One region of the Glaciimonas sp. GNP009 genome, then DNA from elsewhere that is predicted to be linked to it. Evidence: predicted binding sites of a transcription regulator. Region 1 holds the regulator's gene; the other holds the start of a gene.

Evidence for each region. The regulator FNR, encoded in region 1, switches genes on or off when oxygen is low (the NO sensors DNR and NnrR bind a similar motif). The targets are predictions, from matches to a motif close to TTGATNNNNATCAA.
Region 2: a site for FNR is predicted at 4,145-4,158, ahead of ACXX82_RS13930 (OmpW/AlkL family protein). Genes of this name have one in related genera too.

The regions. Positions count from the first base shown of each region.
Region 1 is NZ_JBTGUV010000004.1:15,627-31,032, forward strand. Features, by position in the region: gene ACXX82_RS01230 (Pls/PosA family non-ribosomal peptide synthetase) at 1-3,598, shown strand, start outside; gene ACXX82_RS01235 (4'-phosphopantetheinyl transferase family protein) at 3,622-4,266, shown strand; gene arfB (alternative ribosome rescue aminoacyl-tRNA hydrolase ArfB) at 4,312-4,749, opposite strand; gene ACXX82_RS01245 (YceI family protein) at 4,839-5,438, shown strand; gene ACXX82_RS01250 (SLC13 family permease) at 5,537-6,679, opposite strand; gene ACXX82_RS01255 (sll1863 family stress response protein) at 6,988-7,395, opposite strand; gene fnr (fumarate/nitrate reduction transcriptional regulator Fnr) at 8,069-8,770, shown strand; gene ACXX82_RS01265 (CYTH and CHAD domain-containing protein) at 8,984-10,540, opposite strand; gene ACXX82_RS01270 (chaperone modulator CbpM) at 10,768-11,085, opposite strand; gene ACXX82_RS01275 (DnaJ C-terminal domain-containing protein) at 11,088-12,029, opposite strand; gene ACXX82_RS01280 (methyl-accepting chemotaxis protein) at 12,344-14,158, opposite strand; gene cls (cardiolipin synthase) at 14,582-15,406, shown strand, end outside.
Region 2 is NZ_JBTGUV010000004.1:2,951,883-2,967,288, reverse strand. Features, by position in the region: gene ACXX82_RS13945 (class I SAM-dependent methyltransferase) at 1-696, shown strand, start outside; gene ACXX82_RS13940 (PAS domain-containing sensor histidine kinase) at 910-2,544, opposite strand; gene msrA (peptide-methionine (S)-S-oxide reductase MsrA) at 2,660-3,190, opposite strand; gene ACXX82_RS13930 (OmpW/AlkL family protein) at 3,404-4,129, opposite strand; gene ACXX82_RS13925 (L-threonylcarbamoyladenylate synthase) at 4,422-5,558, opposite strand; gene ACXX82_RS13920 (5-(carboxyamino)imidazole ribonucleotide synthase) at 5,558-6,763, opposite strand; gene purE (5-(carboxyamino)imidazole ribonucleotide mutase) at 6,803-7,312, opposite strand; gene ACXX82_RS13910 (phosphoribosylaminoimidazolesuccinocarboxamide synthase) at 7,312-8,208, opposite strand; gene fba (class II fructose-bisphosphate aldolase) at 8,495-9,559, opposite strand; gene pyk (pyruvate kinase) at 9,602-11,035, opposite strand; gene ACXX82_RS13895 (phosphoglycerate kinase) at 11,307-12,500, opposite strand; gene ACXX82_RS13890 (branched-chain amino acid transaminase) at 13,030-13,950, shown strand; gene ACXX82_RS13885 (zinc-finger domain-containing protein) at 14,060-14,260, shown strand; gene ACXX82_RS13880 (YybH family protein) at 14,389-14,820, shown strand; gene ACXX82_RS13875 (YheT family hydrolase) at 15,238-15,406, shown strand, end outside.

The DNA of each region.
Region 1 (15,406 bases):
CCTCTGGACGATAGAAAATCTGCTTACGCCGCTGGAAACGCCGCTTCAAAGTCGTACTGGCTTGTTAAGCACCCATCCGGCTTATGTCATTTATACATCCGGATCAACCGGCAAGCCCAAGGGTATCGAAATCACCCAAGGCGGCATCTGCCACTTTCTGCGTAGCGAAAATGCGGTACTGGGCGTGCGCGGGTCAGATCGCGTTTACCAAGGATTTTCTGTCGCTTTCGACATGTCTTTTGAAGAAATCTGGATCAGCTATCTGGTTGGTGCGACGCTATGGATCGCGCCAAAAGAACTCGCCTCCGATCCAGAGGCATTACCGCTGGCATTGGCCGCAAACGGCGTGACCGTATTGCACGCTGTGCCCACTTTGCTGGCATTGTTTAATCAAGATATCCCAAGCCTGCGCCTGATCAATCTGGGTGGAGAAATGTGTCCGGAGGCTTTGGTCAATCGATGGGCTAAACCAGGACTACAAATATTTAATACCTATGGACCGACCGAGGCAACCGTCTCTGCCAGTTTAGCGGCATTACGTGCCAACGAACCGGTGACAATTGGTTCACCTTTGCCAAACTACGGCATGCTAATCATTCATCCCGCGACTGAAAATGGTCTGACGTTGATGCCGCGTGGCGATACCGGCGAACTGTGTATCACCGGCCCTGGCGTCGCCGCTGGTTATCTCGGCCGCCCTGACCTGACCGCAGAAAAATTCTTAGTCAATCCGTGGTCATCCGGCGCACATGATGGCCGCCTGTATCGTACCGGCGATCTGGCACGGATCGACACTGACGGACGCGTTCAATGTTTGGGCCGCACCGACGATCAAGTGAAGATTCGCGGCTTTCGCGTCGAATTAGGCGAAATCGAAGAAGTATTGGCGCGACAACCCGGCGTCGGGACAGTCGCGGTCATATTGCGCAATGATGACGGTATCGATCAACTGATCGCTTTCATTGTTCCAGAAAATGGTGCAACGATTGCTACTGGCACACTGCGCGCAGCGCTCGGGAAACTTCTGCCGCCGTACATGGTGCCGGGATTTTTTGAGTTGATGAGCGAGATGCCACGACTGACATCGGGCAAAATTGACCGAAAAGCCCTCAAAATACGTCCACTTACGGTCAGCCCCGTCGGGACAGCAAGCGTTGGCTCGGACACAGCAGAAACAGTAGCCGAAGAAGCGTTATTCGCCGCATTGATCAAATTATTCCCCGGTCAACCTATTCGTCGTGATGCCGACTTCTTTAGCGATCTTGGTGGTCATTCACTCTTTGCCGCGCGACTTGCTTCCGCATTGCGAACCGATCCTCGCTTTGCCCACGTCACCGTACGCGACATCTACATGAATCGCGTGATTGGTCGCATCGCCGCAGCTTTATCAGAAGTGCCCGAAATCCCAGTTGCAGTCGATACCACCTGGATCGCTCCATCGTCGTTGAAACGTTGGTTCTGTGGAGCCGCCCAAGCCGCAGCTGTGCCATGGTTAGTGGCAATGCGGATGATGCAATGGCTCGCACCATTTTTTACGTATCACTTCTTTACCGGTGATCCTGGAGATTCAATTCCACGTGCAATTGTCATGTCGGTCGGCGTATTTTTACTGGCAACGTTTTTTGAATTCGGCATAGCTATTGCTGCCAAGTGGTTAATTCTAGGACGCCTTAAACCCGGGCGCTACCCGCTGTGGGGATTAACCTATTATCGCTGGTGGCTGACTGATCGTCTGATTGAGGCAGCGCCGACCTATTTGCTTAGCGGCTCATCGATTTACACATGGTGGTTGCGCGCACTCGGCGCGCGGATTGGCTCGGAGGTGTTAATTGGTTCAATTATGTTACGCGTACATGATTTGCTCATCATTGAAGACGGCGCAACGATAGGCAATGCTGTCAATTTTGAAAATGCACGTGTAGAGCACGGTGAATTGCGCATAGGGCAGATTGCGATTGGTCGAGAAGCCAACGTTGGTTCTTACGTCGTCATGGAGGGAAACACGACTATTGGAGAATTCGGCCATCTGGAAGGACAGTCCGCGCTAAGCGATGGTCAGTCCGTCCCGGCGAACCGGATTTGGGGTGGTTCACCGGCGCGAGATATGGGCGCTTTCGACAAACGCTCTAACTCACCACGACCACCCGTAACCCGTAAGCGTCAAGTTGGCGAATCGATATTCTTTTTATTAGGCGCATTACTGATCACCACGCTGTTCTTCATGCCGGTTTTTCCTAGTTTTATTCTGATCGACTGGCTTGATAACTATGACCGCTTCCCATGGTTACAAAGTAATCAGTTAACCTTCCAGCTAACAAAATATTTTGTGATGGCCTTCCCTGCGACAGCGGTGTTGATTATCTGTACGGCGTTACTTTCGGCTGGCATTCGCTGGAGTATTTTGCCGCGACTCAAAGCCGGTAGCTGGCCGGTGCGGAGCAATAAATATTGCAGCAAATGGCTGGTGAACCAGATTCAGGAGTCCAGCCTGAGTGTTCTGCACGGCGTATACGCGACCATTTACGCACCGTTCTGGTATCGTCTGCTCGGTGCCAAGGTCGGTCGTGGCGCTGAAATTTCGACTGCGCTGGGCGTTGTGCCGGATATGCTGACTTTGGGCGAAGAAACGTTTATTGCCGACGCCGTTCTGCTTGGAGATGAGCAAATCGACGGCGGCTGGATGCGGATGCAGCCAACTGTCATTTCACGCCGTAGTTTTGTCGGTAATGGTGCCTATATTCCCGACGGCACCACTTTGCCAGAAAACGTCCTGATTGGCGTTCACTCGCGCGCACCCGCCAACGACAAAATGCACAACGGCGACGTCTGGTTAGGATCGCCGCCGATTAACCTTCCAGCGCGTGAGCAAGTCAGCGGATTTCCTGAGCATTTAACATTCCGACCATCCAAGCGCCGCCGCCTTGGTCGCGGTTTAGTAGAAGCCTTCCGTATCGTCTCACCACACGCAATCGTGATTGCCGTCGGTTATACATTGGTATTAAACCTGATGCCGCTAGCCGGTGCAGGACTTTGGGGCGAAGTAATCTGGTTACTGACGTTATCAGGGCTGATGTACGGCGTCGGGACGTTTATTTGGATCGTCTGTATCAAATGGTTATTATTAAAGCGTTATCATAAATGCAGCGTCCCAATGTGGACCCCTTTTGTATGGCTATCTGAAGGCGTAACCAATCTGTATGAGGGAATCGCTGTCCCGAACTTACTCAATTACCTGCGCGGAACCCCTTGGCTACCGCTGGCGTTCAACCTGCTGGGATGTAAAATTGGACGCGGCGTGTATCTCAACACCACTGACATTACCGAATTTGACTGCGTCACCATTGGTGACTACAGCGAACTCAACGCTTTGGCTTGTCCACAAACCCATTTGTTCGAAGACCGCGTCATGAAGATCGATCACGTCACCATCGGAAACCGCGTCTATATGGGGCCTCGGAGCGCAGTTCTGTACAGCGCGGTGGTCGGTGATAACGCCAAGCTGGGCGCGCTGACACTTGTTATGAAGGGCGAGCAAATACCTGCTGGCACCAGTTGGCGTGGTTGTCCTGCCGCACCGGAGTTAAAGGGATCGAAATGAACGTCATTTGCGCGCTCTGAATCATGCTAGCGTATCAATCAGGGCAACCAATCTCCGTCACTCCCTGGCCGCTAGCGGCTCCTCATATCCAGCAAGTGCGCGCTATGAGGGCTGTCGGTGGTGGCGAGCTAAAACCGTTGATTCTCGCCATCAGTATCATTACACCGCAAACAACAAACCGTGATAGCGCCCGGAAGCTAGTCCGTGCGGCGCTGCGTGAAACACTCGGTATTTTGCTTGATATGTCACCGCAATCGGTGCCCTTGATTTCTGAACCCGGTCACCCCATCCGATTAGCTTTACCTCATCAGCAGATTGGACTGTCGATAACCCATGAAGCTGGTTTTTCACTCGCAGCCATCAACTTGTATGGCAAAATCGGTATCGATACGATGCGAACCGACAGCATTTCTGATTGGCAACAGGTAGCCCAAGACTATCTCGGAAGCACTATTTATAACCGTATTTTGAGCAAGCCCGAAAACCAGCGTGCGATTGCATTTGCGGAACAGTGGACGCGATATGAAGCGAGTCTTAAATGTCTCTGTTTAGGTATTACAGAGTGGGATTTAAGGTTAGATAAAGCATTACGCCAATGCGCCGTAAATTCGCTGATGTTGCCAAATGGCATGGTCGGCACTATCGCCACATTGCCCGCCAAACCTTAATTTTTGTTGTCTCATTTTAGCTTGGCTTGACGTTCGGCTCAAACCCTACAAAATCACTTTGCCGCGCATCGCCTTGTCTTTGCCCCGCCGGGTTTTTCCTTCAACACGTTTAAGCTGCGAAGAATAACTCGGTTTCGTAGGGCGACGACGCTTCTGTACCACGGTCACACCTAATACCAGCGCACGTAGTCGCTCTAGCGCATCCACCTTATTCTGTTCCTGACTGCGTGATTGTTGCGCCTTCAGAATCACCACGCCATCCTTGGTAATGCGCTGATCTTGCAGCGCCAGCAGTTTTTCTTTATAAATAACAGGAAGTGACGATGCGTTTATATCAAAACGCAAATGGATAGCGGACGACACCTTATTCACGTTTTGACCTCCCGGCCCTTGTGCGCGCACGCCGGTCATCTCAACTTCTGCAAGAGGAATGCTAAGGCCTTCGGCGATAACCAGCAAATTTTGATCGTTAGGAGGGAACATTTGGCCTATTATAAAGCGGCAATTTCGAAGAACCTAATACCACCAGAAAACACCAAGGTTGAAGGCCGTTAACCTAGAGGGAAGTCCTGATGCGCGCCAAAGTTATCAAAGTAAAAAATGGGTTAATCATTCTGATCGCCCTCGCTTTTAGCGCAAGTGCTGGTTCAAGCTCGGGTGCGACGGAGCGCTTCACAATTGATTCCGACCATACGTTTTCGTCATTCGAATATAGCCATTGGGGCTTATCGATGCAGCGCAATCGGTTTGATCGTACCAGCGGCTACATTGCGTTTGATCAGGCTGCAGGAACCGGTGAAATCATGATCGAGATTGAAGCAGCATCTGTTAATACCGGTACCGAGTTATTTAATAAAGCACTACGTGCCAGCGAATTTTTTGATGCCGAAAAATATCCAAAAATACTATTTACCTCTTCGCAGTTACTATTTGACGGAGACAATCTCAAGCAGGTCCAGGGCGATCTAACTATTAAAGATGTCACCCATAACGTGACGCTGGAAATAACCAATTTCAATTGTCGCTTTATGTTGCTGTACGGAAAGCGGGCTTGCGGTGCGAATGGCTTCGTCAAAATTCTCCGAAGTAATTACCACTTGGGACGTTTTGTACCTTTTGTCAGCGATGCGGTCACGCTGCATATCGTAGTGGAAGCGATCAAGGATTATTGATGCTTGCCACGCTTCATTCTCATGATCGAGTAATCAAACAAGAAGTCATCCAAGTAAATCCGCGTTACAGCTATTTGGGTAAAAAAAAATACTCTCTTCTAAAGAAATAACCAGACATACACCAACGCAGCAACAACTAAAAGAAACGGAATCGAGTAAACATGAAAGGTGATCCACGCCTTTTTGTCCGGTGTCATACGCAGCGCAATAATATTAGCGAGTGAACCCAACATAAAACCAAATCCGCCGACGTTAACGCCGAAAGCGATCAATCGCCAGTCGCCACTATATTCCGCAAGCAAAATCGCAGCGGGGACATTACTGATGAATTGCGACGCCACGATACCGGCAAGATAGAGTCGTTGCGATTCGGCAAGACCGACACTCTCCACCAACGCATGAACTATCGGCAACTGCGCTACCAGTCGTAAATCGACAAACATTAAAATGAATACCAACAGCAATGCCCAGTCGATCCGCGCCACCACGTTGCGCTGCGCAAATAAAAAGATCGCCAATACCATTAACAAAGCGGGGGCGGCATAATGCCTGTCCGTCATGATTAAAAACGGCACATACATAGCCAGCGATATGAGAAGCAATTTTTTATTGATCGGGGTCATCGCAGCATCCTCCTCAACCATCAGTTTTAAACCGGGAAATGCAACTACGGTCAATAAAACCAGCGGAATCATAAAAATGCATACCATCGGTAACATCGCGATCACATAATCCTGAAAAGAGAGATGTGAAAGCTGCCAGAGGAAAAGATTTTGTGGATTTCCAATGGGTGTCAGCGCAGAACCCGCATTGGCCGCCAGCGCTTCAAAAATAATCAGGCGGGTTATCGGCAATTTGATCGTGGTGCGCAAACTGAGTGTCAACGGGACCATGACGAACAGTCCTACGTCGTTGGTCAACAGCATCGACAAAAATGCGGTGGCGAGCACCAGAAAAACAGCAAGGGCGCGCTCAGTTGGCATCAATACCGTTAAATGCCTGCCCAAGCGCGACAGATAGCCGCTTAATTCAACACCCTTGGTTAACGCCAGCAAACCGGTCAATGTCGCAATCGTGGGCCAATCGACCAAATGCGGATACTGCTGAATTTTTTCGGGAGCAATAGCCGACAAAATCAGCAAAATGACGAATAAAATTAGAAAAAAATAATCTTTACGTAGTGTTTCAAATAAAGTTGCAAATAAGGATGAAGTTGTCGATAGTTTAATAATATTTGTCATTGTTGGTCGAGTAAACACTTTGTAAATCGGTGTAAAGTTTGCGAATTCCGGGCGACTAGCCGACGGTGAACGAACCGTTTAAGGCGTTTTCATCAACGCCCTCTAATCGTTGTGCCTACACAGAATACTGCTTCAACGCAATTATATCGATACACGCTCAGTGAGCGTGAAAAAGCAGGAGCACCGCACGTAGATCTTTGCTTTAGTGTATTTGAAAAGCGCAGCAGTACTAGTGGAAACAATCATTTCCACGCTGTAAGTGCGTAATTGCAGATTGGATCGCTTGACGGCGGGAAGATAGATTTGTATTAACGCGACATTCCATCAACTGCTGAGCGCAATTTATTTATGGAAGCATCCAGGTCGGTTTTTAATTCTTCCCAGGCATTCAGTCCACTATTTTTCAAATCCATGCTTTTTTTATCAAGATCATTCAGATCTCTTTGAAAGCCTTGAATAGTCGGCTCCATACGCAGTCTCGCAACTCGACCTGACTTCTTGGCCTTAGCATTAAGACTATCAATTTTGATTTTTAAGTCGGCAATTTGCTGGCGCACCGCTTTTAAATAGGTATCCCGTTGTACTTCTACACCATATATTTTTTGTCGCGTATCGGGCGACTCTGCGAACGTGTTTTCGTAAAAACACAAAGGTAATAAAGCCCAGAGCAATAAAACACCAATATTCGATTTAGCTACTTTGATGGTGCGTTTCATGTACATTCCCCGGTAGGCCCATCACATGGGCGTGATTTGAGCGTCTTATTGGAACGTCTTATCAGTGATCCTATAAGGGAGCCGTGATAACAGGTTAATAAATAAAACCGGTATGACACGTCAATAAATAGCAGGAATAGTTGACGCCAGATAAGTCCTGCAATTTCACTTGTTAACGAAAGCTCTCCATTCAGCCTATCCTCTATTTTCGTACTTTCAAGAAAATTCTATTCAGTATCGAAGCCACGGGTTGTACCTGTGTCTATTGAGCTCAAACCTCAACAAGTGGCATATCTGCTGACTGGCCCACAATATCGAGAACGGCTTACATAATTGGACGAATTGTTGAAATATCCTTGGAAGATCAATACTGGCTAAAAAGCGATACGATCAACAAAAAATTAACACACCTAAAAATCTGTGATCCCCATGACTGCAATAAGCTCCAAAATTGACTTGCAGAACAGTTAATTGCGATTACAATTGTAATCATAAAGACAACATTAATAACTGATCCACATCAAAATTTATCGTCAACAAATCAGAAAATCAACGCCTTAGTGGCGATTCTGGTTTAGAAATATCGCATCCCGTCCGCGTCTTTTTATTTTTAAAGGGATCAGTCACGATGGTTAATACAGTCCCATTTCTCTCCCCACATCCGACACACGTCATGAACGTAAAGACGCATTGCGGGAACTGCAATTTGCGCGACCTATGCCTTCCAATCGGACTCACCGAGGCCGAACTTGATCGATTGGATCAAATTGTTAAACATAGACGGCGCATTACGCGCGATAGTGCGCTCTATCGGATGAACGAACCATTCGTCAATCTGTATGCTATTCGTGTCGGGCATTTCAAGACATATCAAGTTAATGCCAACGGAGCTCACCATATTTCCGGATTTCAAATGACCGGTGAATTACTAGGGATGGAGGCCATCAGCTCATATCGGCATCAATGTAACGCAGTGGCGCTGGAGGATAGTGAAGTCTGTGAAGTGCCGTTTTCGGACTTGGAAAATCTCTTGAAAGATGTCCCGATCATGCTGCATTATTTTCATCGCATGATGAGCCATGAGATTGCACAAGATCATAACGCCATGCTGCAATTAGGGAATCTTCGCGCAGAGCAACGGTTTGGGGCTTTTTTGCTCAATCTTTCGACCCGATATAAAAATCGCGGCTATTCAGCTACGAATTTTCAATTACGGATGTCTCGAGAAGAAATTGCCAACTACTTAGGACTGACTAACGAAACTATTAGTCGGTTGCTTTCTCATTTTAAAAAAATGGGATGGTTGAAGGTCAACAACCGCGAAATTACATTATTAGACGTTCCCGCTTTGCTGATGTTAGTAGAGGGAAAGTAACCAAGCTGTGAAAAAGTCACCACCCAAGAGCGAAAGTCCAAAAAAGAGTAGCGCCAATCTACTCAGCAGATAAAAATATCAGGCGGTAGTAATGCCTTACGTCAACCAAGCTGTGAAACATCTGCCGTTACTGTCGCTGTCTCTTAACCTTTTCGCTATTCCTGCAACATTAATGGATCACAACATCAAATCGGGCCTACCAATTTGTTACGTTTAAAAAGGCGACTTTACCTGCTTAATTTTTTTCCATTGCTTATTGAGTTTTTTAAGATTGATTTCGTTATGCGCTGAGACATAATCGCGCACGTATCCAGAAACATCGGCCAGTCTTGGCTTACCCGCTGTACATTGCTGTAATAAACCATCAGCTACACGCGCATCGTTTAATTCGCCTAACGTATCTTGCAGCACGCTAAGGGCGGCAAGATACGTTTTGATTTTTTTTGCAGAATATAACGAAGAAAAGAACGCTAATCCATAGCGCATTTTTTTTGCCGCAATCCGTAATTTGTGACGCTCTGTCGCATCGATGGCACTTAGCCCCTTTCCGCGCTGACGTAGTTTCTTTTGATATCTACGCAACTGCGCAGTGGCGAAAGGGCGCAACGGTGCATTAGCACGTTCCAGTAGCGAGGTGGCAGTGTCCGACTTTTTCCCTAACTGCTGATTTGCATCATGGATACATGCGCCCAAGATCAATATAAGACGTGCATACCGGCTAGAGTTGAGAACTTTGACAGCATTACTTCTGCTCTTCTTCGCAAAGTCAGCGGCTTTTTTCTGTAACGGCATAACGGTCCGCGGTCCGTTGAAACCGAATGTCGCGGCGGCCAGTGTAGGACCAGCAAACACTTCCCAGTCACGTGCACTTCCTAAGTGTCTACCCAACCACTTGCACTCCTCCAGTAAAAACTCCGGTTCTGCTAACTGGTCTCTAAAAATCACGAGCGCTGAGCGCAGGCGGCGCACGCCAACCCGCATTTGATGTACGCTCTCGGCATCGGTCCCGTATTTAATGCCAGCTTCGTTACCTTGAATTTGCTCCAGACAATGGGCAAGAATTATCTGAAAACCCTCTCCTATCGTCTTTTTAGCTGATAATGCAAGAGCGCTTGCCGTTGTTATCGCCGGTGGTTGCGGTGCATACAATCCGTAACCACGCTCAGCCTTACTAATATTACCGACGCTTAGTGCTATCGTCTCTTGCAGCGCTAATGCTAAGGCAAATAAATTTCCTGCCTTCCCCGATTTAAGTTCCAGTTCAATTTCACTAATCGGGATACTAATAACGCCGTCGCCATGACTAGAGACAATCTGGCCCTGATCGAGAGCCAACTCTACTTCGTCACCTTCGGGCAAACGCAACATCCAGATACGCCGCTGAAACCGCGTAGTGAATACAGGGGCGAGTTGCTGCATCAACTGTGGTCGACCCAACAGCTTGAACCATCTGGATCGGGGTTTCAACAGTGCCTGAATTGCCGGCAGGTCAGGCCTGAGATCCGTGACTTCGGACTCCCATTCGTTGCGCTGATGCAAGCCACTGTCGACCTGACCGCCCGCTTTCAATGTCTGGATTAATTTGCCATCAACTTCCCTCACCCGAAATCCTGCCCGATGGCGCATTAGATAACAATCCGGCGCATCGAAGTAGGTGCTGACAAGTTGTTGTTGGTAAGGTTTGGCGATCGCCAGTTGCTTTAACAAAGGATGCCGTCTAAAAGCGCTAACCGCACTTGGGGCAATAAGGAGTTTTAATTCTATTTCCATCACAATCTCTGGATGTGGCGCCGCTTTGTTTTATTAATGGCCATGCGGAGTGTTGGCTTACCGAATATCAATCTAATCAAATTCAACGGCACAAAAGCATAAAAGTAGAATCGACGGCTCTTCGTTTTCGCAATAATTTAATGATGAAATGCTGCGCAGTCAGCGTTCAAGCCGTAGAAAACTTATTGATCTGCCATCACCAACATATTACACCCACCACGAAACAGTCATTGCGGCAATTTTGCCTGCGCGTGCGTCAGCTGTGCCTCAAGCTCACGAATGCGTCTTAAGAGATTAAGCGCTACTGCCAGGCCGTGACCATCCAGCTCAAAATCATCCCGCAAACGTCGCGCCGTTCTGGCAATCACGATGTAATGTGTCTGATAAAGATCATTTTCCGCATCAACACTGGTCGGTGCAATTTCGCCCATCTCGACCAAATCCTGCAATTCGGCCAGCGTCAATCCGGAATAATCTGCCAACTGATCTAGCGAACAAAGGCCTGCATCATTGAGCCATACCGCTTCCACAATATGCGTACGCATCACTAACCTCCTGTATTGAAGTGTGCACGAGGATTAAAAGTTGATTCGGCGGCAAGTTTTACAAACAAGGCTTGCTCACCCGGCGTCGCCGACTTTGGTACCTCAATCCGAACAACTGCAAACAAATTGCCATTTTCGCCGTTGGCGGAAGGGAGACCCCGCCGAGCCAGACGAAATTGTCGATTAGCCGCCGTAGCGGGTGGGATCGTCAACTCAACAGTACCGCCCAAAGTGGGAACCTGGACGGTTGCACCCAGCACTGCTTCCCATGGAGATAGCGGCAGATCGATATAAAGATCTTTTTCGCTGACGCGATAAAACGGGTGGGGAATAACCACCATGACGACATAAAGGTCGCCGTTTTTGCCACCATTACTCCCTTGCCCACCTTTGCCTGGCAAGCGTAACCGCTGACCGTCTTCGGCTCCTTTTGGCACCTTGACTCTGAAGGTCCGCGGTACGCGATGAATCAAACCTTGTTTATCATATTCCGGCAAACTCAAATTCACATCGATTTCGCCGCCGACATAAACCTGCTCAAGTGTGATCGGGGCCTTGACTTCATAATCTTGCCCGTGGGAAGGGCGACGTTGACGCGGTTGTCCACCCTCATGGCGGGAAGCCGCAAAGGCAGCCAGGATGTCGGCCATATCGACGTCGCCGAAGCCAGCATCAGAATCGTTAAAGGTTTGCTGCCAATCTTTGGGCGGCTGAACGTTTTCTCCCTGCTGATGGCGACCTAGCGCGTTATAAGCATCGCGCTTTTCCTGGTCTTTCAGCGTGGCGTAAGCTTCGGCGACTTCTTTGAATTTTTCCTCACCGTCTGGATCTTTGGAGACATCGGGGTGATATTTATGCGCCAGCTTACGGTATGCCTGTTTTATTTCCGCAGTGGTGGCATCTCTTTCGACACCAAGGGCACTGTAATAGTCTTTGAATTTCATATTCGCGCCCAGAATAAATTTTGATCGATGGACAGGTCGACTAGTCGCAAAGAATGGCCATCGATTTGCTTCCAAGCTTTAATCTTACTGTATATGAAGAGGAGTGTATGCAGACACAAAGGAAAAATGCCTAAAACAAGATAACTGCGTAATCGCCGACCAATCACGGGTTATCGCGTATTAAGCATCGCTTACAGACTTCCATCCCGAAAAATCCAATTTACCTATTACTGCCACACAATTTTGGGATACATCCGCTTTTTTTGATTACTCAGAACATTGGCATAACGCTTATTATTTTCGTAGTGAAACATTCAAAACTGCGTCCAATCGTCACTATTAATATTTTTTACAGGCGCCTTCCACGTTGATTCGCGCGCCAGAGTTTTGTTCATCTGCGGCAATCGTGTAGCCGGTCGAACGACAGCCTGAGCGGTCGCTTTGGTCGCGCCCTTCTTCATCGCTGCATTGACATGCGGCTGGACTATTCGCCTCGACGATTCTGATTCCGATGCAGTTAACCCCTTTGAATGGCCCGATAAAGTAGCCGCAAACGCTTGTGCGGCGCGCACCTCCTGGCTATTGTCCAATCTAAAAATACTCACACTCTCCGTCAAATGCGTCGCTTGATCCTGCAAAGAACCCGCCGCTGCCGCTGCCTCCTCCACTAGTGCCGCATTTTGTTGCGTGACTTGATCCATTTGACTAATGGCGTGATTGACTTGTTCAATACCATCGCTTTGCTCTTTACTTGCGGTGGCGATTTCACCAATGATATTGGTCACGCGTTTGACGCTACTGACGACCTCGCTCATGGTCACTCCTGCCTGTTCGACCAATTTGCTCCCGCTGCCGACCTGGGCGACAGAGTCGTCAATCAGGGCTTTGATTTCCTTGGCTGCGCCTGCAGACCGTTGCGCAAGATTCCGCACTTCTGCCGCCACTACCGCGAAACCGCGCCCTTGCTCACCCGCTCGGGCCGCCTCGACCGCCGCATTCAGAGCTAGAATGTTGGTCTGAAAAGCAATCCCGTCAATAACACTAATGATGTCAGCAATCTTCTTTGATGAAGTCCGGATAGCGCCCATGGTGTCAACCACTTGCGCCACCACCACGCTACTGTGGGTCGCCACGTCGGAGGCACTGACCGCCAGTTGATTTGCCTGATTAGCATTGTCTGCATTTTGCCTGACAGTCGATGTCAGTTGCTCCATCGCGGCCGCTGTTTCCTCCAGCGAACTGGCTTGCTGTTCAGTCCGACTCGACAAGTCCATATTGCCAGCGGCGATCTGCCCGGACGCAGTGGCAATTGTATCGGCCGACCTCTTGATTGTATTAATTGTTTTTTCCAAAGACTCCCGCATGCATTTCATGGCATACATCAGACTGCGATCATCACCAGGACGCGTATTTATACGCAAGGTCAAATCACCTGCTGCGATCCGGTTTGCGATATCAGCCGCGTATTCCGGCTCGCCACCGATGGCGCGCAAAATACTACGATTAGTAAAAGTGGCAAATATGATGACTAAGATCGCGATCCCCATCAGTAATAAACCAGCCTGGTACAACGACACCATGAAAGCGCTGTCAATATCATCCACATACACGCCCGTAGTGGCTATCCAGTCCCACGGCTGATAAGCTATTGAAAAGGAAATCTTGGAAAACGACTCTGTTGTTCCTACCTTTGGCCAGACATAGTGTACAAAACCGCCTCCAGATTGCGCCGCTGCTTTAGATATCAAGCGATAGACGTAATTACCTTCCGGGTCCTTAAAATCGGTCAAATCGCGCCCGTTCGTTTCTGGCTTGATGGAATGCATAATCACTACTTGTGAAAAGGATGAGATCGTAAAATAGCCATCTTTGCCGTACCGCATTGCTCTGACGCGCTCTAGCGCTTGTTTTTGTGCGTCGGTTTTGCTCAGCGCGCCGCTATCGACAAGCGCACCGTACTGCGCGATCACGCCGATTGCTGCTTCCGAAATATGTCTAAGATCATTTTTTCTCTCTTCGATACGAATTTCACGGGATTGATATGCACCGAAAACGGATACAGCCAGCAGCGCAATCAGGCTAATAACTAGCGGCAACCAGAGTTTTTGGGTAAAAGTAAGCTTATTCACAGCGAGGTCTCCTATAATATTTCGTTGTTTGCCAACAAGGAAATATGTCTGCGGGAGGGCTGTGCATGATTCCCGGGTAACATTCTTGCTGCCTTTGCATTAACGGCAGTTACCCGATAAAAATGAAGCTTTGCGGCTTCCATCGGTGATTTATTCTCTATCCGTGGTCTTGTTGCGCTGATTCGTCGCACTGACCGATGCTCCGAATATATTCCTGCAAAGTCTTCGCAGGATTTGCAGGAACGCCAAAAACAAGGTCAGCTTCATCAAACCAACCCACTTGCCAATAGTGATAATGAAGTAAGAATTTAAATGAGGTAAAGTCGCAGGGAACAAGTCTTTCGCCCCATCAAGCGCGGCATTTAAGAAATCGTATTATTTTGTTATTTAAAATGTAAGATTTACAAAATCGGAGCTAATTGAATGCACGCTGTGCCACTTGGGCTGATTTCTGCCGCTGTCTTTCTTTTACACGTCGCTGGCGTCATCGCCGCCGCACACGCCTTAATGCATACCCGTACTTCACAAGGCGCGGTAGCATGGGTATTTGGACTCGTACTTCTGCCCTATTTTTCACTATTACCGTATCTATTTTTAGGAAGTAAACACTTCACCGGATACGTAGAACTGCATCACTCACGCGTGGCCCGCAAGCGCAAACTGGATGACTCTGATCAACTGGATTTGGTCAGACAATACCCTCCCGACCCCGCCGCACAACGTTACACTGCAATCAGCGCCATGCTTGGCGTACCCTTTCTCAGCGGACATCGTTTGCGCTTACTGATAGACGGAGAAGCGACATTTGCAGCCATTTTTTCTGCCATCGCTGCTGCCGAATACTATGTTTTGGTGCAATTTTTTATCATCAAGGACGACGCACTTGGTCGCCGACTTCAGGCGGCACTACTAGAACGCGCTGCCGCTGGCGTCAGCGTCTATTTGCTTTACGATGGTGTGGGCAGCCATGATTTGCCGAGTAGCTATGGAAGCGTCCTGCGCGATGGAGGCGTAAAGGTACATCCATTCGCCACGCGACGATGGCGCAACCGCTTCCAGCTAAATTTCCGCAATCATCGCAAAATAGTCGTGGTCGATGGGTCTAGGGGCTTTGTCGGTGGACTCAATGTCGGCGAGGAGTATCTTGGACGTAAACCGCCGTTGGCACCGTGGCGCGATACGCATATGGAATTGCAAGGCCCCGCAGTCGGCGACCTGCAACTGGCGTTTGACGAGAATTGGCATTGG
Region 2 (15,406 bases), 2.9 Mb from region 1:
TTATTAGATATTGGTTGTGGATGGGGTGCGCTCGTGTTGCGTGCCGCACACAAATTCGGCGCCAAATGCGTGGGAGTAACACTCTCCGAAAATCAATACGCATTAGCCAAAGAACGCGTGGCCCAAGCTGGACTAACTGACCAAATTGAGATCCGTTTACAGGACTATCGTGATGTCACCGGAAAATTTGATCGGATCACCAGCGTTGGCATGTTTGAACACGTTGGCCTCAAAAATCTCCCGATGTATTTCTCGCGTATCCAATCACTGCTGGCAGACGATGGCGTGGCCATGAATCATGGCATCACCTCAACCGATATCGATAACGGTGAGTCACCATACGGCGGTGGCGAATTTATCGAAAAATATGTATTTCCTCATGGTGAATTACCCCATATTGGATTCGTTCTCAAAACAATGCAGGAAGGCGGCCTTGAGGTCATGGATGTCGAAAACCTGCGTCGCCATTATGCTAAAACGTGCAGCATATGGGCCGATAATATCGAGGCCCGCTCGGACGAAGTCAGGCAAGCTTCCGATGATCGTCGGTTTCGTATCTGGCGTCTGTATCTTGCCGGCAGTGCATATGGTTTTGAGCGCGACTGGATGTCGCTATATCAGGTCATCTGTCGAAAGTCTGGTCGCAGCGCTGCAACGCTACCCTGGTCACGCAAATATATTTACGATAGTGAGTAAAGATATTATCTGATAAGGAGTGGCTGACAACGCCGTCTGACCCTATCCGTATGCGATAAAATCGTTTCGGTTCAGTCGTTGTAAACACACTACCCCATGGCAACAATGAGACGGTAACCGCTTGGCTAAAGCGGACGTCTGCGACAATTGTCGGCCGTGGGTTCGGCCTCAAAAGCAGGCGTCTATGAAACGGTTCGCCATTGTTATATCAGACTAATTAAGTGGCAGTCGCAATATGACCGCGGTGCCCGCACCCAAGGCGCCCGAGATACTCAACTCGCCGCCAAAATGCCGGGTACGTTCATGCATGCCAAGAATTCCCCAGGATTTTCCGTCGCGTAATTGTTGCTTACCAATTCCTTTTCCATCGTCTTTAATTTTGACGATAATCGTGCGCTTATAGTGAAAAATTCTAATTTTTACCTGCTTCGCGCCAGCATGACGTACCACATTGGTGAGCGCTTCCTGAACGATGCGGAATAGCATGGTACTGCGGTCGGAATCCAAATCGACTCCAGCGGCACTTTCACTAATGCTCCACTGACATTGCAGCCCAGTGCGCTCTTCGATTATCCCGGCGTACCATTCCAACGCGGCCCAGACGCCCAGCTGATCCAAAACGCTTGGACGTAGTTCGGTTATCACTCGACGGACCGCTCCGATGGCCGCATCGGCTTGCTCAACCGCTTCTATCAGCAGCGGATCTTCAGGAAGCCCACCGCGTGCAGAACGGTCGATGGAAACGGAGACATTTGCCTTGATACCGGTAAGGACCGCTCCTAGATCGTCGTGGATGTCGCGTGCGATGCGTTTGCGCTCGTCTTCCTTAATACTTTCCTGATGATCGATGAGCTTCCGCAACGTTGATCGAGACTGAAACAGCTCGGTTTGCGCCTCTTCGAGGCACACCACCTTGTCAGTCAATTTTTGATTCAATCGACGCAGCTCAAGGCGCGCATGGCGCTGTTCGGTCTTATCACTGCCGTCTACAAAAATAGCGCTAACATCACCGTTGTGATCCTTGATCGGTTGAAATACAAAGTCCAGATGGTATTCCTTGATGCGGCCATCTACGCTATCTCTCAAATACACCGACATTTCATAAGCCAAAAATGGCTCGCCAGAAGCGAAAACTTGATCAAGCAATTTCACCAAGCCCTGACTTTCGAACTCTGGTACCGCTTGCCCTACCGTTTTTTCGAGTACGTCATACCGCGAAAAAAGGCGCATGAAGGCAGCATTGACAATATTGAACACATATTCAGGCCCTTTAAGAAGCGCCATAAAGCTGGGTGCGTGATCAAACATATGCTGTAATTGACCGGCTGCAAATTGGGTGGCTTTTAACAAAGTGATGTTTTCACGCTCGGCGAGAACCCGCCGCGTGGTTTCGGCAACGATCACAAATACGCCACGGACATCGCCCGCTTCATCCCGCGTTGGTGCGTAGATGACCGTAAAGTAGCGCGTTTCAGAGATGCCGGAAGGAGCAATCACATACTCTTGGTCTTCCAGATGTACGCGCTCCCCTGTGCTGAGTACACGGTTATAGAGGACCGCATTAAAGTCCCACACTTCGGGCCAGCAATCCCTGGTTCGCTGGCCGAACGCTGCGGGATGGCGCAGCCCAAGAATCGGTCGATAGGCATCGTTATAAATTTGGATTAAATCAGGTCCCCAAAGTACGATTGTCGGCAACGGCGAATCGAGCGCCATCGTGACAGCAATACGAAGGCTCGGAGGCCAATCAGACATTGGGCCAAGCGCGGTTTTGGACCAGTCCAGATGGCGCACAAGCGCCCCCATTTCGGTCCCCTCCGGCGGCCAGACGTTCGATGCAAAGACCAAGTCAATTCCTAATAGGAGCTTGTTTTTTAGTCGGTATGGACGTGCTGACCGGATGAATCCTGGTCAGATTTTTGTTCCTACAAAATGGTTGCGTCGTACGTCAAACAGCACGCTATTAAGCTTTGACCTTATCCATAAAGGTTTTCCGCAGTTTGGCAACTTTTGGCGCCACGACAAACGCGCAATATCCTTGAAGCGGGTGTTGTTTGAAATAGTTCTGGTGATAGTCTTCGGCCTTGAAATAGATTTCAACAGGCGATAGTTCTGTCACAATTGGTGCATCCCATACGCACGCCATCTCTGCCAATACATGCTTAGCGGTTTCTTTTTGTTCCGGCGACTGATAATAGATAACCGAACGATATTGCGTCCCGATATCGTTGCCTTGCCGGTTAAGTGTAGTGGGATCATGTATCGTAAAAAATATCTCCAGCAATGCACGAAAAGAAATGATTTCATTATCAAAGTTGATTAACACCACTTCTGCATGGCCAGTAGTGCCATCGCACACTTGTTCATAAGTCGGCTCCACGATATGCCCGCCGGTATAACCGGACTCAACATGTTCGACTCCTTTGATTTCCTGATAAACAGCTTCAAGACACCAAAAGCAACCACCGCCTAACACTGCAGTTTCGTTAGCCATACGCATTCCCCTGTGGATTTATCATTAATAGTGACTTTAACGTACTCCGTGCCCACGTGCATACTTTCCCTCATGATTTCACAGATTTCGGTATTCCAGAAATCTGGCGTAAAAAAAACCTCGATATGATCGAGGTTTTTTAGTCCGGCCCTAAGTTCAACCGTTGTTCCAGCCTTTACTTCAGCCCTTTCAGGGCCGAACTTGAGCAATTATTTAAAATTTGTAACCAACTGACAAGAAGCTGACGATAGGGTCTAGTGTCAGCTTCGTAGTGCTGTGCACATCGCCACTTGGCGTACTTGTAGTCAAGTCGGCTCTTGTTTTCAACGGAATGTAAGAAACCGAGAGACCCACAGACCAATGCGCATCGAAATTGTAGCTAGCACCGGCACTGATAACGGGTGCCAAAGAACTGCTTAAATCAGCGCTGGTACGCAAAGCACCGGTTTGACCGCGACTGATAACGCCGCTCAACTTCTGTTGAAAACCATTATCCAATTGCACATCGGTATACCAGACATACGTAGCACCAGCACCTACGAATGGACGAAATTGGCTATTTTTATCACCGAAGTAATATTTGACCAAAACCGCTGGACTCCACTGCTTAGCCGAACCGATATGGGTTCCTTGAAGAATGCCTTGGCCATCCAGTTTGAATTTTGGCGGTATTCCGGCATCGGCAGATAACACCCAATTATCGGTAAAGAAATGACTGAATTGCAAACCGAGAGTGTCTGCATTGCCAACACCAGCGCCAGTATTGGGAATAGTTTGGCCAGAAACACTCAGGTTTTGACTTGAGTCCTGTGGTGCCAAATGAAACCAACCCAAGCCAACAATATTATCGCCAGCCTGCTGCGCCATAGCGGGTAAAGCAGCCATTGTCAGCAAGGTTAACGCTGCGATTTTTGGTAGTACAGAAAAATGTTTCTTCATGCGTCTTCTCCAGGATTGACTTAAATCAAATGTAAATAGTGCGTTGGGTTTTGTTCCCTGCAACTACTGTCATTACTATTTCGGCGCCTGCCAATGAACAAGGATTAATCCGGCGGCGCTCTATTATTATTTATTTTTAGTTATAGGCATATAGCTATTAGATGATATTGTCGCAATTCATCATTACACTTTGCCATTAAAAAGAACGTGCGTGCTATTCTTCTTTAAGCACTATGCCAGCTTTAAATCTTTTTGACTATACTTGGGGTGTGGTATTTTTTCCTCAAAGCCACTACAGATGCTTGTATTGGGAAAATTTATCTGTCAAAGCATATGCGGCGCGGCGCAGGCGATCGTTAATGCCCTGCCAGGCATTGTCCTGAGGCGGTGCCTCGACGACAATCATATCGGCCCCGGCTTGATCAAGGTCACGCAAGGCGGCGTATAAATTATGAGCATAGCCATGCGGAGCTTCAGGCATCGGATAGTGAGCGACTAGCGGGACAGTTTTCTCCGCGCCAGCCGAGTAAGAAATCAAAGCCAGTCGTTGTCCATCTTGATGCATTTGCGATAAAGCTGCCAGCAAATCCACCGGCGCTATCTGTAATACCGGTGTTAGTGGCGCGTAATGTGATTCCAGCGTCCCTGAGGCACGCGGTGCACCACTATCTGCGGCGTGAACGGGTGCGCCTAACACTGCGGCGATTTCTGCTGTACTGATGTCGCCAGGTCGCAAAAGCACCGGTCCATGAGTCGCTATTCGGGATAAGTCGATGATGGTGGACTCAATCCCGACCTCGCTCTGCCCACCGTCCAACACATACGCAATGGGGCTGTTGACCCCGTCACCAAATTCATCGCGTACGTGCTGCGCAGTGGTGGGACTGACGTGACCGAATTTGTTGGCAGATGGACCCGCAATGCCGCCCTTCCCAGCTTTGAACTCGCGCAGCAAAGCTTGCGCAACAGGATGCGAAGGACAGCGAATACCAATGGAAGTCTGCCCGCCGGAAAGCGCACTGGAAACATGATCTGCACGCTGCAAAATCAGCGTCAGCGGTCCAGGCCAAAATGCCGTAATCAACTGATACGCTTGCGGTGGAATAGCCTGCGCCCAAAAGCCAAGATCTGCCTCCGGTGCGATATGCACGATGACAGGATGATTTGAAGGGCGCCCTTTGGCTGCGTAAATATTCGCTACCGCTGCGGGATTTTCTGCGTCTGCACCAAGACCGTAGACCGTCTCACTTGGAAACGCAACCAACTCACCCGCTTCCAACATGCGCGCCGCACGCTGGATCGCCTTGATATCAATGATCAAAGCGTCGGTTGAGGTTGTAGAGCCAGCTTTAGAAGCGTCTTTAGGGGCGGCTTTAGAAGCAAGCTCAGGCATGCCAGAGTTCAAACGAGGATCAGATGGCACATTCATTACAAAACAATACCTAGAATAGCGCAAGCGGTAACCAGTTGCGCATTTGCCTGGGCCAGACTCGGGGCGACGAAGGTGATATGGCCCATCTTGCGGGCGCGGCGGGCTTCCGTTTTGCCATATAAATGCAGCGCTGCACCGGGAAGCGCCGCGATCTTATCCCAGGCTGGTTCGCGAGCCTCATCGCTGCCCGCGTCAAACCAAACGTCACCCAAAATATTTAGCATGATCGCAGGAGAGTGCTGTCTTACATCCCCCAGTGGCATCCGTGCCATCGCCCTAACCTGCTGTGCAAACTGGCTCGTAATGCATGCGTCGATAGTGTAATGACCGCTATTATGCGGACGCGGCGCCATCTCGTTGACCACCAGCGAACCGTCTGCCAACACAAAAAATTCGATGCATAGTACGCCAACATAACCAAGCTGCTCAATGATTGCCAGCGCCGCATTTTGTGCGCGCTCCGCCGCTTCCACACCGACATTTGGTCCTGGCACAGTCGTCGTGAACAAGATGCCGTCGCGATGGACGTTCTCCGCAATCGGATACACGACGGCCTGCCCGTCCACGCCGCGCGCAACCAATACCGACACTTCATATGCCAATGGCAGCATTTTTTCTAGGACGCAGTGGACGCCGTTCATTTCCGAATAGGCTGCACGTAACGCATCCAAATCAGTCACCCGGGATTGCCCCTTGCCGTCATAACCCAAGCGGACTGTTTTCAATATTCCGGGGAAGAGATCGGCAGGTACGCTGTCAATGTCAGCCAGTGACGCAATGCTTTTATAGGGTGCAGGAAGTACTTTTGAACGGACGCTGCATTGCGTGAAGAACTCTTTTTCTACGATGCGATCCTGCGCGATGGAAACGCACGCAGCCTTCGGTGCGATGAAGGTACTTTCGGCTAAAAATGCCAGACTATGATGCGACACATTTTCAAACTCTGTCGTTACGGCCACACATAACGCGGCCAGTTCTGCCAGAGCAACTTCGTCATCGTAATCTGCCAAAACGTGCCGCTCCGCAACGTGAGCGGCGGGACAATCCTGAGCAGGTTCCAACACCGCAACCTTATAACCCATTGCTTGCGCCGCGTGTGCAAACATGCGCCCCAACTGACCGCCACCCATCACACCAAGCCATGTAGCCGGCGTCGTCGCTGGAATCAAGGCCGTATCATTCAAAGGTAAAGTTTGCTTCATACTTGCTTCTTGTTAGTTTGATCGAGTTTTGCTAACGGCTCACGCCGGAGGTAATGTCATGTCAAGTGCTGACTGCGTCTGTTTGGCGCGAAACGACAGCAACTTTTCGGCTAGCACATCATCAGTGCAAGCCAACATTGCTATCGCAGACAAAGCTGCATTTGCCGCACCGGCCTCACCAATTGCATAGGTTGCCACCGGAATCCCTTTGGGCATCTGGACGATCGACAACAACGAATCTTCGCCCCGCAAATACTTTGAGGGCACCGGCACACCCAGCACCGGTACGATGGTTTTAGCCGCGATCATGCCGGGCAGATGCGCAGCGCCACCCGCACCAGCAATGATCGCCCGCAAGCCACGCTCACGCGCTGTCTCGGCATAGGCAAACATCTGATCCGGCATGCGATGTGCGGAAATCACCTGCGCTTCATGCGCGACGCCAAACTCCGTCAATATCGCGACGGCGTGTTGCATCACATCCCAGTCAGAGGACGAACCCATGACCACACCGATCAGCGGTGATTCTTTTTGGCTTGCGTCCATCATTACTCCTTCAGTTTTTGACCGGTCAGGCTTTCTAACGCCTCCCGATATTTCGCACCGGTTTTTTCGATGACATCGACCGGCAATGCTGGCGCGGGTGCTGTCTTGTGCCAACTTGTGACTGTCTCAAGATAATCACGCACAAACTGCTTGTCAAATGATGGCGGAGAAATGCCGACCGCGTAACTTTCTGCAGGCCAGAAACGCGACGAATCAGCCGTCAACACTTCATCCATCAAATGCAACACGCCCTGTTGGTCGAGACCGAATTCAAATTTGGTATCAGCGATGATAATGCCACGCGTGGCAGCGTATTCGGCTGCGGTTTTGTATAACTCAATACTGATTTCACGAATTTTAGCCGAGAGTTCAGTACCGATCCGGCGCTCCATATCGTCGTAACTAATGTTTTCATCATGCTCACCCATTTCGGCTTTGGCCGCTGGCGTGAAAATTGGCTCATCCAGTTTTGCTGCCTGTTGCAATCCAGCGGGTAAAGTCACGCCGCAAATTGCACCGGTTGCCTGGTAATCTTTCCATCCCGAACCAATGATATAACCACGCACCACCGCCTCGACCATGATTGGCTCCAGACGCTTTGCAACAACTGCACGACCACGAACCTGATCCACTTCATCCGGCGCAACGACGCTTTCGGGTGCAATGCCCGTCAGATGGTTCGGTACGATGCCAGCCAGTTTCTCAAACCAGAAATCACTCATCTGATTCAATACCTTGCCTTTGCCGGGAATCGGCTCACTCATCACGACATCAAAGGCAGATAAGCGGTCTGTGGTCAGTATCAAAATTTTATCAGTGCCGACCGCGTAGTTGTCGCGCACTTTTCCGGTACCCAGCAGTGGCAACGACTTAATGGAAGATTTATATAGGCTTGTCATGGTGGTTCCAAAAGTAGAAACCAGGCGGGGAGAATAATCTCCGCCTGGTCTTTTAATGTCGATTATTACGCATTCAACGATTTATTGCATGTTCACCAGCTTGTTACACGTTCACTGACATTTTTAAGATCGGTTTGCGGGTAGGCACAAAAGCGACAGATTGAAGGATAAATAAAATACAAAATAGGCCACATAAAAATTCACATTAAGGCCTATTCCGCATTCTCCATTATTGCTTCTACCATCGCGCTCCGCTCACCACGCGTGTCCGATCTTAAATCAGTCTTTATTGAACGATCTGCGAAAGTTCGCCTTTTTTGTACTTGTCTGCAATTTTTTCCAATGACATTGGTTTGATCTTGGCGGCCATACCTTCACAACCGAACGCCAGGAAACGCGCCTTTACCACTGCTTTAGCCGCTTCACGTGCTGGCTTCAGGTAATCGCGTGGATCGAATTTGCTTGGATTTTCAATCAGATAACGGCGAATCGCACCGGTCATTGCCAGACGGATATCGGTATCAATATTGATCTTGCGAACGCCGTGACGGATACCTTCCTGAATCTCTTCGACTGGAACGCCGTAGGTTTCTTTCATATCGCCGCCAAATTCACGAATTTCCGCCAGCAATTCTTGCGGTACCGACGACGAACCGTGCATCACCAGATGGGTATTTGGGATACGTACGTGGATTTCCTTGATACGCTCGATGGCCAGAATATCGCCCGTTGGCTTGCGCGAAAATTTGTAAGCGCCATGCGAAGTACCAATCGCAATTGCCAGTGCATCACATTGTGTTTTCTGAACAAAATCTGCTGCCTGAGCAACGTCAGTCAGCAACTGTTCACGCGTCATTTTGCCATCGGCGCCGTGACCGTCTTCTTTGTCACCCATCATGGTTTCCAAAGAGCCTAGCACGCCCAATTCCGCTTCAACCGTCACACCAATGGCGTGCGAAAATTCAACGACTTTACGTGATACTTCGACGTTGTATTCGTAACTCGCAACCGTTTTACCGTCTGCGGTCAATGAGCCGTCCATCATCACCGATGTAAAGCCCGAACGAATCGCCGCCATACAGACCGATGGCGTCTGGCCGTGATCCTGATGCATCACTACGGGAATGTGCGGGTAGGCTTCAACCGCTGCCTCAATCAGGTGACGCAAAAATGCTTCGCCAGCATATTTGCGTGCGCCAGCCGAAGCTTGCATGATGACCGGTGCGCCGACTTCATCGGCGGCTTCCATGATCGCGGTGATTTGTTCCAGATTATTAACGTTGAACGCTGGGATACCATAACTATTTTCAGCTGCATGATCGAGCAATTGACGCATGGATACGAGAGGCATATTGATACTCCGATAGTAATAAAATAGGTGTGCGTCGATGAATCAGTATTCACCGATCTTCATGATTTTGAATGCATTCGTGCCGCCGATCTGGCCCATTGGCTCACCCCACGTCAACACCACGAGATCACCGGGTTGTACCGCGCCTTGCGCCACCAGCAGATGTTGCGCATCTTTCAGGACCGCTTCACGGTCTGTTGATTTGGCGAGTTCCAGGCTTGTTACGTTGCGATACAGCGCGGCCTTGCGACGGGTCTGAACGCTTGGCGTAAGCGCAAAAATTGGGATATCGATGTTATGCCGACTCATCCACAGCGCGGTCGAACCGGATTCGGTCAACGCCGCAATTGCCTTGACGCGCAAATGATGCGCGGTAAATAGCGCGCCGTAAGCAATCGACTGATCGATGCGGGTAAAAGTCACATTCAGGAAATCGGCATCGAGCTTGCAGTCTTCCGATTTTTCCGCTTCCAGACAAATGGCCGCCATGGCTTCCACCGTCTCTACCGGATAACGCCCGGATGCTGTTTCTGCCGAGGTCATAACAGCATCGGTGCCATCCAGTACCGCATTAGCAACATCCGATACTTCAGCCCGTGTCGGCACTGCATTCACAATCATCGACTCCATCATCTGGGTTGCCGTAATCGTGAGCTTGTTCGATGCACGTGCCATTCTGATCATACGCTTTTGCAACGCCGGTACCGCCGCATTACCAACTTCTACCGCCAGATCGCCCCGCGCCACCATAATACCGTCGGAAGCGTCCAGAATCGATTGCAAAACAGGAATCGCTTCGGCCCGTTCGATCTTGGCGATCATCATCGGTTTGTGGTTGTAGGCTTCGCCAGCCACGTTCGCCAATTGCCGCGCCATTTCCATATCGGTGGCGTTTTTTGGGAATGATACGGCGACATAATCTGCCTGGAAACTCATTGCCGTCTTGATGTCGTCCATATCCTTAGAAGTTAACGCCGGTGCAGATAGACCGCCACCCTGACGATTAATTCCCTTGTTATTTGACAACTCACCACCAATCTTGACCACGGTATGAATCTCGTTGCCGATTATCCGCTCAACCACCAACACGATCAGGCCATCATTTAATAACAGCACATCAGCAACTTTCAGGTCGCGCGGCAGTGCTTTGTAGTCAAGTCCGGCTCGATCCTGGTTGCCAAGTTCACAATCGGAATCGAGTATAAATTTAGACCCATTTACCAGCTCAATCTTGCCATTTTCGAACTTACCAACGCGAATTTTCGGACCTTGCAAATCGGCCATGATCGCTACCTGACGACCGCACTTAGCCGCTATTTCACGCACCAGCAGGGCGCGATCAATATGGTCCTGCGCCTTGCCATGCGAAAAATTTAAACGTACTACATCGACACCTGCGTTAAACATCCGCGTTAAAGTCTCGGCATCGCTTGATGCAGGTCCGATAGTGGCGACGATCTTGGTAGCTCTTTGCATGACAACCTTTATGTGAAGTGAGTACTTAAAACTACGTTAAAAACCACGTTAATGCTAAGTCATCTGCTTCGGCAGATTTTAGTTTTACTCCCTATTTTCACTCCCACCTACTAATTGCTACTTAAGTATTGCTACCTCACTGCTCGCTAAGATCTGCAATGTCTTAACATTTATTCAGTCAGGAACCACGCGCCAAGAGAAACATCATCTAAAGCGCCGGCGCATAAATATTACCAATGCATGACCAACGCGCCGGAACGTCAACAGCATTCTAGCCGGCAGCGCGCTGTTCCAAAATTTCTACCGCAGGCAATGTCCGACCTTCCAAAAATTCCAGAAAAGCGCCGCCGCCGGTCGAGATGTAACCAATCTTGTCGGCAATCTGGTATTTCGCTATCGCCGCCAGCGTGTCGCCACCGCCAGCAATCGAAAAGGCTTTCGAGTTTGCTATCGCCAACGCCAGTACTTTTGTGCCTTCGCCAAACTGGTCGAATTCAAATACGCCTACGGGACCATTCCACACCACGGTACCAGCCTTCGCAATTTGCTCGGCCAATATAGCGGCTGTTTTAGGCCCGATATCCAGAATCATATCGTCATCTTCAACGTCTTTAACGTCTTTTACAACGGCAGTTGCTGCCGCCGAAAATTCTTTAGAGCACACGACGTCAACCGGAATTGGCACCGATGCACCGCGCTGGGCCATCAGATCAATAATAGCCTTCGCATCATCGACCAAATCGACTTCTGCCAAAGATTTACCGATTTTGAAGCCAGCTGCCAGCAAAAACGTGTTCGCAATGCCACCGCCAACGATAAGATTATCGACCTTATCCGACAACGCTTTGAGTATAGTCAGTTTGCTCGACACTTTAGAGCCAGCGACAATCGCCACCAAAGGACGAGCGGGTTGATTGAGTGCCTTGCCAAGCGCGTCCAGTTCTGCAGCTAGCAAAGGGCCAGCGCAGGCAATTGGTGCAAATTTGGCGATTCCGTGCGTTGTTGCTTCAGCCCGATGCGAGGTACCAAATGCATCGTTGACGTAAATGTCACAAAGGGCGGCCATCTTTTGCGCCAACGCGTCGTCATTCTTTTTTTCGCCTTTATTGACCCGGCAATTTTCTAGCAATACAACCTGACCCTGCGCCACTTCAACACCGTCAACCCAGTTTTGACGCAATTCGACAGGCTGATCTAATAGTTCCGCCATACGGGCAGCAATCGGTGCAAGCGTGTCAGCTGGCTGAAAGTCGCCCTCGGTCGGTCGCCCTAAATGAGAGGTCACCATCACCGCCGCACCAGCGTCGAGCGCCATGCGGATCGCCGGAATTGAGGCGCGAATGCGGGTATCCTCAGAAATACTACCGTTGTTATTTTGTGGCACGTTAAGGTCAGCGCGGATGAACACACGCTTTCCCTGAAGTTGGTCTTGCGCGATCAAGTCGCTCAGTCGATTAAATTTCATGTCGATCAGGCAGATGTCCGGAGGAAAAGGCGTTATTTTACCCCACTCGCCCTATCAAAAACACCGTTTTGGCTTGACTTGCCTTTGAGCATTACGATTAAGCAACATAATCCAAACCAAAATCCCCACTTGCTTTAATTACGCCGATCAAAGTGAGGTTAACAGTCACCTAACCAAGGGCTTTGCTAATATTTTCCCACCACCCCACGTTGCTACGACAATAAGGGAAGATGGCGTCGTTTCGATCAACGATGCAGGATCATCACGCCAGTCAGGAAGCGTTATCAATGTGAACAAATTAGCCCTAAACCAACTTTACCGCGTTATTTAGCGTTATCAACTTTAAAACGCCTTGGCCCCAACAATGCATTGTCACAACAAAAGAAAAGCCAAACAAAGTTGCGGCGGAACTGCGATTCTTAAGGGTGACGGTGTTCTGAATCCGTTAAAATGTTCAGACAATGTTGTTGCTTGTCGCGCTAAACACGGTTCGACAATCCCCAATGACAGAATCACCGGAGATTTCACTATGTCTATGGCAGACCGCGACGGGAAAATTTGGAAAGATGGTCAATTAATCGATTGGCGTGATGCCAATATTCACGTATTAACGCACTCGTTGCATTACGGTATGGCGGTCTTTGAGGGTGTACGTGCTTACAAGACGCCGGAAGGAACGGCGATTTTTCGGCTGAAGGAGCATACACAGCGCCTGTTGAACTCGGCTAAAATTTTTCAGATGAAGGTGCCTTACGATTTACAGACTTTAATCGACGCGCAGCTGCAAGTGGTTCGCGAAAATAAGTTGGAATCCTGCTACATGCGCCCGCTAGTCTGGATCGGCTCGGAAAAATTAGGTATCTCGGCAAAGGGCAACACTATCCATGTCGCCATCGCGGCGTGGCCATGGGGTGCGTATCTGGGTGACGATGGTTTGGCTAAAGGTATTCGCGTCAAGACATCCTCATTCAGCCGCCATCATGTCAATGTATCGCTGGTGCGGGCAAAGGCGAGCGGCTATTACATCAACTCGATCCTGGCAAATCAGGAAGCGCTGACCGATGGCTACGATGAGGCTTTACTGCTGGACACCGACGGCTATGTATCCGAAGGTTCTGGCGAGAACGTTTTTATCGTCAAGAACGGCAAAATTTATACTCCCGATCTCGCATCCTGTCTCGACGGCATCACGCGTGACGCCGTGTTGACGATGGCCCACGATAGCGGTATCGAGGTCATCGAGAAACGTATCACCCGCGATGAAGTCTATTGCAGCGACGAAGCATTCTTCACCGGCACGGCTGCCGAAATCACACCGATCCGCGAGCTGGACAACCGCACCATTGGTGAAGGCAAACGCGGTCCGATCACGGAGAAAATTCAAAGTATGTTTTTTGATGTGGTTGGGGGTAAATCGTCCAAATATAAAGAATGGCTGACGTTAGTTTAAATCAGCCCCAATAGGTAGTGTCACGTGAGAACCGACTTGTGAAGGTTAGTTGTTACGTGGCATAGCACATTATCATCACCACTTAGCAAACGGCAATCCGGAGAATTAAATGAGTACAGTAACAAACCCGCAAGCAGTCGTCGAACTCGATGCAAAAGACTTACCGGCACATTGCCCGAACCCGCTGATGCCGATATGGTCTTCACATCCCCGGGTCTTTTTGGATATGAGTAAAACCGGAAGTGCCAAATGTCCATATTGCGGCACAAATTATGCAATGAAGGCTGGCGCTGTCATTAAAGGTCACTAAAAAGATCACTAAAGGCATATCAGATGTAGACCGTTAAAAATCACGAATGACAACGCACTGATAAAGATTAACGGACGGCATTTTCGGTCGTTATTTGGAGTCTGATTTATGTTGTAACAGGAGTAAGCATGCCACGCGCAAAACTAATACACGGCACGGCCGATGACGCCGAAACCGCATTTTACGACGCACTGAGCCGCGCCGACATTGAGGCAATGATGGCGTTGTGGGCAGATGATGAAGAAATCGTTTGTGTCCATCCAGGCGCCCCGCGTCTGGTCGGCCACGCGGCAATTCGTGGCGCGTATGAGACCTTGTTTGAACGCGGTGGCGTGCATATCAGAGCCCGCCAAGTTCACGTCTCGCACAACATGTCTACCAGCATTCATAACCTCGTTGAAGATATAAACCGAAGCGGCGAACAAAGCCAGGAGATGCATATCCTGACCACCAACGCCTACATGAAAACGCCAAGCGGTTGGCGCATCGTATTGCACCACGCGTCGATTGCACCCGGTCAGGCACCCGAAGATATTTTGGCGGCAAACCTGCTTCATTAAAACTGCAATGCGGAGGTGAGGCCGCATGGAGTCCCGCTCGTCTGTATTCATGTCTTTCACCCGGTAGCGATCAATTTGTAAAAAACTCTGTACCTCCTAGTAATACTGATCCATCGACCTGAAAACATTTATCCAGCGTTGCAGTATCGGTCATCGCCATTCCGGTTTTTGCAGATCGGCATAGTCGCTTCGGTCAGCCCGCACAAATGTATGGATCATCAAAATTAGTCGACGGTAACGGGAACATCCGCATTGCGGTACAGTGGTGGTAGTACTGGGGAAATAACGTCATAAAATGATGTAATAACCAATATAATAAACAGTGGAATAAACCCCAAATAGCCGGGTAATCCAATACCTGGCCCGGGCTGTTGCGCAGTGTACCTATGCGCACAACTGCATGCTCACTAAAACCAGATGATATCCGCCCTTCCCTATTCCCCTTACATCGCCCCGTTATGGCTACCGGGTGGCCATCTGCAAACAATCTATCCGTCGACGTGCATTGCCAAACCGGAGGTCGCTTATCGCCGCGAGCGCTGGACCGCTCCGGATGGCGATTTTATTGATATTGACTTCGTTGACG